DNA from 4 places in the Serratia proteamaculans genome. Region 1 is predicted to be linked to each of the others. Evidence: riboswitches for the same ligand, from Rfam matches in the RefSeq annotation. Region 1 holds a riboswitch; each other region holds the start of a gene.
What was found. Region 1 has a riboswitch for thiamine pyrophosphate ahead of QOT07_RS16270 (TenA family protein). Riboswitches for the same ligand answer to the same signal wherever they lie in the genome.
Positions count from the first base shown of each region.

Region 1 (2,196 bases):
TGAGCTTTGCAGGTTCATCCCCAACTTCGCCGCCCAAACGGCCGTAGCGTCTGAGCTGGCGCCCCACCAGATGCGATCCCGCAGTCCGGCGGAGAAAGGCTCCACCCGCAGCAAGCCCGGTGGATTCGGGAACATCGGCTGCGGGCTAGGTTCGGCGAACCCTTCGCCACGCAACGCATCAAGCAGCACTTCGGTGTGGCGGCGCGCCATATCGGCTTCGGTCTCGCCTTCGGCCGGGGTATAGCCAAAGTAACGCCAGCCATCAATCACCTGCTCGGGAGAGCCGCGACTGATGCCAAGCTGCAAGCGCCCGCCTGAAATCAGGTCGGCGGCGCCGGCGTCTTCCACCATATACAGCGGGTTTTCATAACGCATGTCGATCACGCCGGTGCCGATCTCAATGCGCTGGGTTTTGGCACCGATGGCGGCCAACAGCGGAAATGGCGAACCAAGTTGGCGCGCGAAGTGGTGTACGCGGAAATAGGCCCCGTCCGCCCCCAGCTCTTCTGCCGCGACGGCAAGATCGATGGATTGCAACAGTGCATCGCCAACCGAGCGGGTGCCCGACTGCGACGAAGGCGTCCAGTGACCAAAAGAGAGAAATCCAATTTTCTTCATGGGTAGTGTCCTTAGAGTGAATTATGACCGGAATACAGTGACAAACATGCCCCCCTGCAAGCCAGAAAAATTGTATTGGACCGCACTAAACGAACCGTTTTCGGCTAGGAAAAACCTTAACGCCGGGTGCCCGTGGCCGCCGCACGGGCATTGTAATCAAAAAGTAAATATCGTATAACAGGCTCCTCCGAGGGGTGTCCTGTCAAGGGCTGAGATGGCGTAAGCCGAACCCTTTGAACCTGATCTGGGTCATGCCAGCGAAGGGACGGGTCGGCAATAACACCATCAGTTATTGCCCGTTCTTACCTCAGCACGCCCGGATCTCCACTTAATTTTTGGAGGTCCCATGTTTACCCCCCAATTCGACGACGGTCTTTACGGACGGCTACGCCAACAGGCCGGTAGCCACTGGCAGGACTATGTCGCTCATCCCTTTATTCAGCAACTGGCCGCCGGTACCTTGCCGGAACCCGCTTTCCGTCGCTACCTGACCCAGGATTATCTGTTTCTGATCCACTTTGCCCGCGCCTACGCGCTGCTGGTCAGCAAGCTGCGCACCCTGCCGGAGATGCGCGCAGCCACCGCCTCGCTCAATGCGATTGTCGCCGAACTGCCTTTGCATCTGGCCTACTGCGCCGACTGGGGGCTGAGCGAGCCGCAGATTGCCGCCGAACCCGAGGCAGCGGAAACCCTCAACTACACCCGCTATGTGCTCGATATCGGCCACGCCGGTGATGCTCTGGATCTGCTGGCGGCCCTGCTGCCCTGTGTCGCCGGCTATGCCGAGATTGGCCTGCGCCTGCTCAACGACCCCGCCACGGTGATGGAAGCTAATCCTTATGCCTCGTGGATCCGCAACTATGGCGATCCGGCCTATCTGGCCGGGGTGCAGGCCGCGCTCGACCTGCTGGAAAACGTTGGCCGCCAGCGTGGGGCTGAGAGCCGCCTGGCCGAGCTGTCGGTGATTTTCACCACCGCCACCCGGCTGGAATCCGCCTTCTGGCAAATGGGGCTGAATGCCCAATGAGTATAGGCAATGCGCAGCACGATGGCGTCCGGCCGGGTATTCAGGTGCGGGATTTAACCCTGCGCTTTGGTCAGCAGGTGATTTTCGACCGGCTTAGTTTTGATATCGCAGGCGGCAGCTTTGTCGCCCTGCTCGGTGCCAGCGGGGCGGGGAAAACCAGCCTGTTAAAGATTATTGCCGGGCTGGCGAAACCCACTTCCGGTACGGTCATCGGCAGCGATGGCCAGCCGATTGCCGGGCGCATCGCCTATATGGGGCAAAAAGATTTGCTCTATCCGTGGCTGACCATTGACCAGAACATTAGCCTCGGCGCGCGGCTACGCGGTGAAAAGGCCGATCGCCCCTGGGCGGAGCACCTGCTGGAACGCGTGGGGCTGAGTGGTTATGGCAACACTCTGCCTGCCGCGCTGTCCGGTGGCATGCGCCAGCGCGCCGCCATCGCCCGTACCCTGTATGAACGCCAGCCGATTGTGCTGATGGATGAACCCTTTTCGGCGCTGGACACCATAACCCGCGCCATGATCCAGACGCTGGCCGCCGACCTGCTGGCG
Region 1 is NZ_OX461105.1:3,480,617-3,482,812, forward strand. It holds gene QOT07_RS16265 (LLM class flavin-dependent oxidoreductase) at 1-618, opposite strand, end outside; TPP riboswitch at 799-901, shown strand; gene QOT07_RS16270 (TenA family protein) at 965-1,645, shown strand; gene QOT07_RS16275 (ABC transporter ATP-binding protein) at 1,642-2,196, shown strand, end outside.

Region 2 (2,196 bases), 2.7 Mb from region 1:
TTATCTGCGCCCGGCGATTCATTTTCACCATGGCCGCGAGCTGGAAATGGAGGATGTCATCAGTTCGCTTACCCGCTTGATCCCACAGCCGTTGTTTTCCCATATTGAACGAGTGACTTCACCGACGCCTTATGTGATCGACGTCCATCTGCACAGTCCCGATTACTGGCTGCCGTGGCTGCTGGGCAGCGTGCCCGCGATGATCCTGCCGCGCGAATGGCAGAGCCTGCCGGAATTCTCACGCCACCCGGTGGGCACCGGGCCGTATAGCGTAGTGCGCAACCACCGCAGCCAGATGAAAATTCACGCTTTTGACGATTACTTTGGTTACCGCGCGCTGATCGATGAAGTGAATATCTGGGTGTTGCCGGAAGTGACTGAGGAACTGGTGCATTCCGGCGTCCAACTGCAGGCGGACGATACCGGCAAAAATGAGCTGGAAAGCCGGTTGGAAGAAGGCTGCTATTTCCTGCTGTTCGACCAGCGTTCGCCGCTGGCGGCCGATCCGGCTATTCGCAGCTGGCTATGCGAGTTGATCAACCCCATTTCGCTGCTGAGCAATGCCGGCCCGGTCTATCAGCGCTATTGGTCACCGGCCTACGGTCTTCTGCCGCGCTGGCACCACAACCGCACGCTGGCGCAGCAGCCCAAACCGGCCGGGCTGACCGAACTGACGCTGACCTACTACAGCGAGCATTCGGAATTCCACGCCATTCAACAGGCGATCGAACCCCTGTTGGCGCAGCAGGGCATCAAGCTGAAGATCCAGGTTGTGGATTACGACACCTGGCATAAAGGCGAAGCCAGTAGCGATTTATGGCTCGGTAGCGCCAACTTCTATCTGCCGCTGGAGTTCTCGCTGTTCGCTACCCTGTATGAACTGCCGCTGATGCAGCACTGCATGAATGAAGACCTCGCTACGGATGCCGCACTGTGGCGTGCCAATGCCTTGCCGCTGGCCGATTTTTGCCAACGCCTGGTCAGCAATCATCAGTTACACCCGTTGTTCCACCACTGGTTGCAACTGCACGGCCAACGCAGCATGCGCGGCGTGCGGATGAACACCCTCGGCTGGTTTGATTTTAAATCCGCCTGGTTTGCGCCGCCGGAAGCATAAGCGCCTTTCACCGGCGCCCGTTAGTCTTTACAATGGCGCCGTCTCAACGGGGTGCAAAACGGCGGCGTGCCGAATTTGCTGAGAACAAACCCGTCGAACCTGATCCGGTCAATACCGGCGGAGGGATTTGAGCCCAGCGAACAGGCAGCAGCCGATCGCCCCCTCAGATACCCTTGCCCCCCTAAATTTTCAGGAGTGCAAAGTGGTCAAGAAAAGCCTGCCCTTATTACTGTTGTTGTGCGCCGCACCGGTGTTCGCCAAACCCACGCTGACGGTCTACACCTATGATTCGTTCGCTGCCGACTGGGGCCCGGGTCCGGCGGTCAAAAAAGCCTTTGAGGCCCAGTGTGACTGTGAGCTGAAGTTCGTCGCGCTGGAAGACGGCGTTTCGCTGCTTAACCGCCTGCGCATGGAAGGGAAAAACAGCGCCGCCGACGTCGTGCTGGGGCTGGACAACAACCTGCTGCAGGCTGCGCAACAAACCGGTTTATTCGCGCCAAGCGACGTCGACAGCGCGAAGTTGAGCGTCCCCGGCGGCTGGCAGGATAAAACCTTTGTGCCTTATGACTACGGCTACTTTGCCTTCGTTTACAACAAAGAAAAGCTGAAGAACCCGCCAAAAAGCCTGCAGGAGCTGGTCGACAGTGACCAGAACTGGAAGGTGATTTACGAAGATCCGCGCACCAGCACCCCCGGCCTCGGCCTGCTGCTGTGGATGCAGAAAGTTTATGGCGACAAGGCCCCCGAAGCCTGGCAAAAGCTGGCGAAGAAAACCGTCACCGTGACCAAGGGCTGGAGTGAAGCCTACGGCCTGTTCCTGAAAGGCGAAGGTGACCTGGTGCTCAGCTACACCACCTCCCCGGCCTACCATCTGATCGAAGAGAAAAAAGACAGCTACGCCGCCGCTAACTTTAGCGAAGGCCATTATCTGCAGGTCGAAGTGGCGGGCAAACTCAAGGCCAGCAAACAACCCGAGCTGGCAGAACGCTTTATGCAATTTATGGTGACCCCGGCGTTCCAGAACAGTATTCCCACCGGCAACTGGATGTACCCGGTGATCAAAACCCAGCTGCCGACCG
Region 2 is NZ_OX461105.1:738,168-740,363, reverse strand. It holds gene sgrR (HTH-type transcriptional regulator SgrR) at 1-1,117, shown strand, start outside; TPP riboswitch at 1,155-1,261, shown strand; gene thiB (thiamine ABC transporter substrate binding subunit) at 1,320-2,196, shown strand, end outside.
Region 2: it holds a riboswitch for thiamine pyrophosphate, as region 1 does, so the genes downstream of both, thiB (thiamine ABC transporter substrate binding subunit) here and QOT07_RS16270 (TenA family protein) in region 1, are expected to answer to the same signal.

Region 3 (2,196 bases), 560 kb from region 1:
TCGCCAACAGTGCCCGTCCCTGTTCACGCATCTGGCTTTCGTTTTCCGCCGGGGCACATTCCAGCAGGGCCGCCGCTTCCGGCAGGTTCGGCGTGATGATCGACACCAGCGGCAACAGCTCGCGGCGAATCGACTCCACCGCCTCCGGTGCCAGCAAAGGATCACCGCTTTTCGCCAGCATCACCGTATCCAGCACCACAAACGACGGCTGATAGTGACGTAAACGCTCCGCCACCGCCTGCACAATGTCGGCGTTGGCCAGCATACCAATCTTGGTGCTGTCGATACGCAGATCGCTGAACACGGAATCAAGTTGAGCGGCGACAAAGGCCGGTTCGATGTTATACACCGACTGCACGCCGCGGGTGTTTTGTGCCACCAGCGCGGTGATCACGGAGGCGCCATAGGCCCCCAGCGCAGAGAAAGCTTTCAGGTCGGCCTGGATACCGGCCCCGCCGCTCGGATCGGTCCCGGCGATGGTCAACGCGTTAATCCGTTTCATTGCAGGTCCTCCGGGCGCAGTTGATATAGGGCATCGAGAAATGCCGGGGTAAAACTGCCCGGCCCGGCGGCACGGCGCGTGGCCCGCTCACCGCAAAGCGACATCACCCGGCAGGCGGTGGCAACGTTGTCCAGTCGATCGCCCGGCAGGCTGCAAAATGCCGCCACCACCGCCGAAAGCGCACAACCGGTGCCCACCACTCGCGTCATCAGCACGTCCCCTCCGGCGACCGCCCAGTCACGCTGGCCGTCGGTGATATAATCCACCACGCCGGTCACTGCTACTATCGCCCCGCTGAGCCGCGCCAGTTCACGCGCCGCCGGTAACGCCGCCAGTGAATCGTCAGCGCTGTCGACGCCGCGACCGTTCGCCTGCATGCCACTCAGCGCCATGATCTCAGAGGCATTGCCGCGAATTGCCGCCGGCTTTTCCCCCAGCAAACGCTGGGCAAATGCAGTGCGGTACACCAGCCCGCCAACGGCGACCGGATCCAGCGTCCAGGGGGTGCCCGCCGCATTGGCAGCCTCTACCGCGGCCAGCATGGATTCGGCCCGCGAGGCATTGAGGGTGCCGATATTAACCAGCAAAGCATCCGCCAGCCGGCTGAACTGCGCCGCTTCGGTCGGTTCCACCACCATCGCCGGGGAAGCGCCGAGCGCCAGCAACACGTTAGCCGTCAGTTCCTGCACCACTTCGTTGGTCAGGCAATGAATCAAGGGGGGTTGGCGTTTAAATTGGGTCAAACAAGCCGCGGCGTGAGCGCCGGGTAAAGCATCAGGTCGAGCGAACATATTCCTCCCAACCGGCGTTCAAGAAGGCGGGTACCGGTGGGGGCACCGAGACTTCCCTACGCTGGCATAATCCAGATCAGGTAATACGGGTAAAATCTCAGCCCCTAGAGGCACCCCGAGTCAAGACGGCCATTATTGGGGTTGCCGCCGGTGAGGTCAATCGCGCTATAGTGTCAAAAAATAAAAAGGAGACGCCATGCAAATAAGAAAATACCAGGAGGCCGACCGTCCGTTCCTGCGCACCCTGTATCTGGCATCGCGCAAAGCGGCGTTCCCCTGGCGTGATACCGAAGATTACCGACTGGAAGATTTCGATCGTTCGACACTGGGCGAGGATATTTGGGTGGCGGAAGAAAAAGGGAAGCGACTGGGGTTTGTCTCGATTTATCGTCAGGATAACTTTATTCACAATCTGTATGTCGACCCTCACCTGCCGCCCCTGGGCGTCGGCAGCGCGCTGTTGCAGGCAGCGGAGCAGACGTTTACCGCCACCGGCTCGCTGAAATGTCTGGTCAAGAATGAGAAGGCGCTGGCGTTTTACCATAAACACGGCTGGCGGACGATCACCACCGGCAATGACGGCGCGGAAGACTATTACCTGATGCACTCGCCGACCAAGTAAGGGCACGGCGTGTTGTACCGTGCCCATCCATAGTCCCCAACTCAGGCGGCAGAAACCGCCGGGGTCAATTTGCCGCGTGCGCGGATATTTCTGACCAACAGCCCCGACACGATGATCCCGGCGCAGGCAAACATGCCCATCAGGCCGAAGACAATCTTGTAGCCGGTTAGCCCGGGGAAAGCATCGAGAATGTGGCCGTACAGGCTGAAGCAAAACATTGCCGGGGCGTAACCGATAAAACTGCCTAGCGCCATCGCCGCACCGGTGTGTTCCTCATCAAT
Region 3 is NZ_OX461105.1:4,041,985-4,044,180, forward strand. It holds gene thiD (bifunctional hydroxymethylpyrimidine kinase/phosphomethylpyrimidine kinase) at 1-502, opposite strand, end outside; gene thiM (hydroxyethylthiazole kinase) at 499-1,293, opposite strand; TPP riboswitch at 1,330-1,421, opposite strand; gene QOT07_RS18830 (GNAT family N-acetyltransferase) at 1,490-1,915, shown strand; gene QOT07_RS18835 (MFS transporter) at 1,957-2,196, opposite strand, start outside.
Region 3: it holds a riboswitch for thiamine pyrophosphate, as region 1 does, so the genes downstream of both, thiM (hydroxyethylthiazole kinase) here and QOT07_RS16270 (TenA family protein) in region 1, are expected to answer to the same signal.

Region 4 (2,196 bases), 3.2 Mb from region 1:
GGGAGAATGACGCCGCTGAACCGCACGGTAATTCACCGTTCGGTAACCAAAGTTTGCTTTCATGGCTGACGATCCACCAGCCATTTTCATTACCCGTTAATGCAAGTTCCATATCGTTGTTGCACAACCTCAGCTTCACTGGCACTCTACAAATCGGCCTTGTTACATTTTAATAACTTACTGTTACGTTTTATTACTTACGGAGTCAAACATGCTCAACCGTTTGGAAAGCCTGACTCAGCGCGTTGGTGGTAGTAATGAATTAGTAGATCAATGGCTTCAGGCGCGCAAGCAATTGCTGGTCGCCTATTGCGCCCTGGTGGGCATCAAACCGAACAAAGAAAAGCATACGCCGCTGAATGAAAAAGCGCTGGAGAACTTTTGCCATAATCTGGTGGATTATCTCTCCGCCGGCCATTTTCATATCTATGACAGAATTATCAAACAAGTGGAAGGCGCATCCAGTCCGAAAATGTCTCTGGCGGTCAACATCTATCCCAAGCTGTGGGCCAATACCGAGCAGATCATGGCTTTCCACGATCGCTATACCGAAGTGGATATCGATCAGGACCTGTGTCTGGAATTGCATCAGTCTTTGTCCGACATCGGTGAAACGCTGGCAGCACGTTTTACCCTCGAAGACAGGTTGATCCAACTGGCGGCTGAAACTTGGCAACAGGCGGAGCCGGACAAGACACTGGATCCAGCCCGCTAAAATGTTGTAGTCTATTTTATTATCCCTCCTATACTGGAGGGCATCTTGTCGGAGTGCCTAGCGCCTGATTTGTTCATCAAATTGGCCAGGCTGAGACCGTTAATTCGGGATCCGCGGAACCTGATCGGGTTAATACCCGCGAAGGGAACAAGAGTAATCTATCGCCATAGGCAGGTGACCCGATTTGGGATAATCCCGCCTTCCCGGCCAGCATTATTACTCCCTCCGAGCTCCAGACAAGCAACTTTCCCAACCCAACACACTGGTAGGAACTTGCTATGTCTAACGTTAAAAAACCCCGTGCCCGTAAAGAGCAACGCGAAGAAGCCCAGCAGTTTATCGACACCCTGCAAGGGGTCTCCTTCCCCAATTCACGCCGTATCTATCTGCAAGGCTCACGTAGCGATCTGCAGGTGCCCATGCGTGAAATTCAGCTCAGCCCGACGCTGATCGGCGGTGAGAAGGACAACCCGCAGTACGAGCAGAACGAAGCCATCCCGGTGTATGACACTGCCGGTCCTTACGGCGATCCTCAATCCGAACTCAACGTGCACACCGGTTTGGCGAAGTTACGCGCGTGTTGGATCACCGAACGCGGTGACACCGAAGCCCTCAAGGGCGTCAGTTCTGGTTTTACCCAGCAGCGCCTGGCCGATGAAGGCCTGGATCACCTGCGCTTTGAACATCTGCCGTTGCCGCGCAAGGCGCAACCGGGCAAATGCGTCACCCAGTTGCACTACGCCCGCGTCGGTATCATTACCCCGGAGATGGAGTTTATCGCCATCCGCGAAAACATGGGTCGCGAACGCATCCGCGGTGAGGTGTTACGCCACCAGCATCCGGGACAAAGTTGGGGCGCCAACCTGCCGGAGAACATCACGCCGGAATTTGTCCGCCAGGAAGTGGCCGCCGGCCGCGCCATCATCCCTGCCAATATCAACCACCCGGAATCGGAGCCGATGATCATCGGCCGCAACTTCCTGGTGAAGGTTAACGCCAACATCGGCAACTCGGCGGTGACCTCTTCGATCGAGGAAGAAGTCGAGAAACTGGTGTGGTCCACCCGCTGGGGCGCGGATACGGTGATGGATCTTTCTACCGGCCGCTATATTCACGAAACCCGCGAATGGATCCTGCGTAACAGTCCGGTACCGATTGGTACGGTACCGATCTATCAGGCTCTGGAAAAGGTGAACGGCGTAGCAGAAAACCTCACCTGGGAAATGTTCCGCGATACGCTGCTGGAGCAAGCAGAACAAGGTGTTGACTACTTCACCATTCACGCCGGTGTACTGCTGCGTTACGTGCCGATGACCGCCAAACGCCTGACCGGCATCGTCTCCCGCGGCGGTTCGATCATGGCCAAGTGGTGCCTGTCGCATCATCAGGAAAACTTCCTTTACCAGCACTTCCGCGAAATCTGTGAGATTTGCGCCGCCTATGATGTCTCTCTGTCCCTCGGCGATGGCCTGCGTCCGGGC
Region 4 is NZ_OX461105.1:301,631-303,826, reverse strand. It holds gene nudC (NAD(+) diphosphatase) at 1-112, opposite strand, end outside; gene rsd (sigma D regulator) at 212-715, shown strand; TPP riboswitch at 755-879, shown strand; gene thiC (phosphomethylpyrimidine synthase ThiC) at 994-2,196, shown strand, end outside.
Region 4: it holds a riboswitch for thiamine pyrophosphate, as region 1 does, so the genes downstream of both, thiC (phosphomethylpyrimidine synthase ThiC) here and QOT07_RS16270 (TenA family protein) in region 1, are expected to answer to the same signal.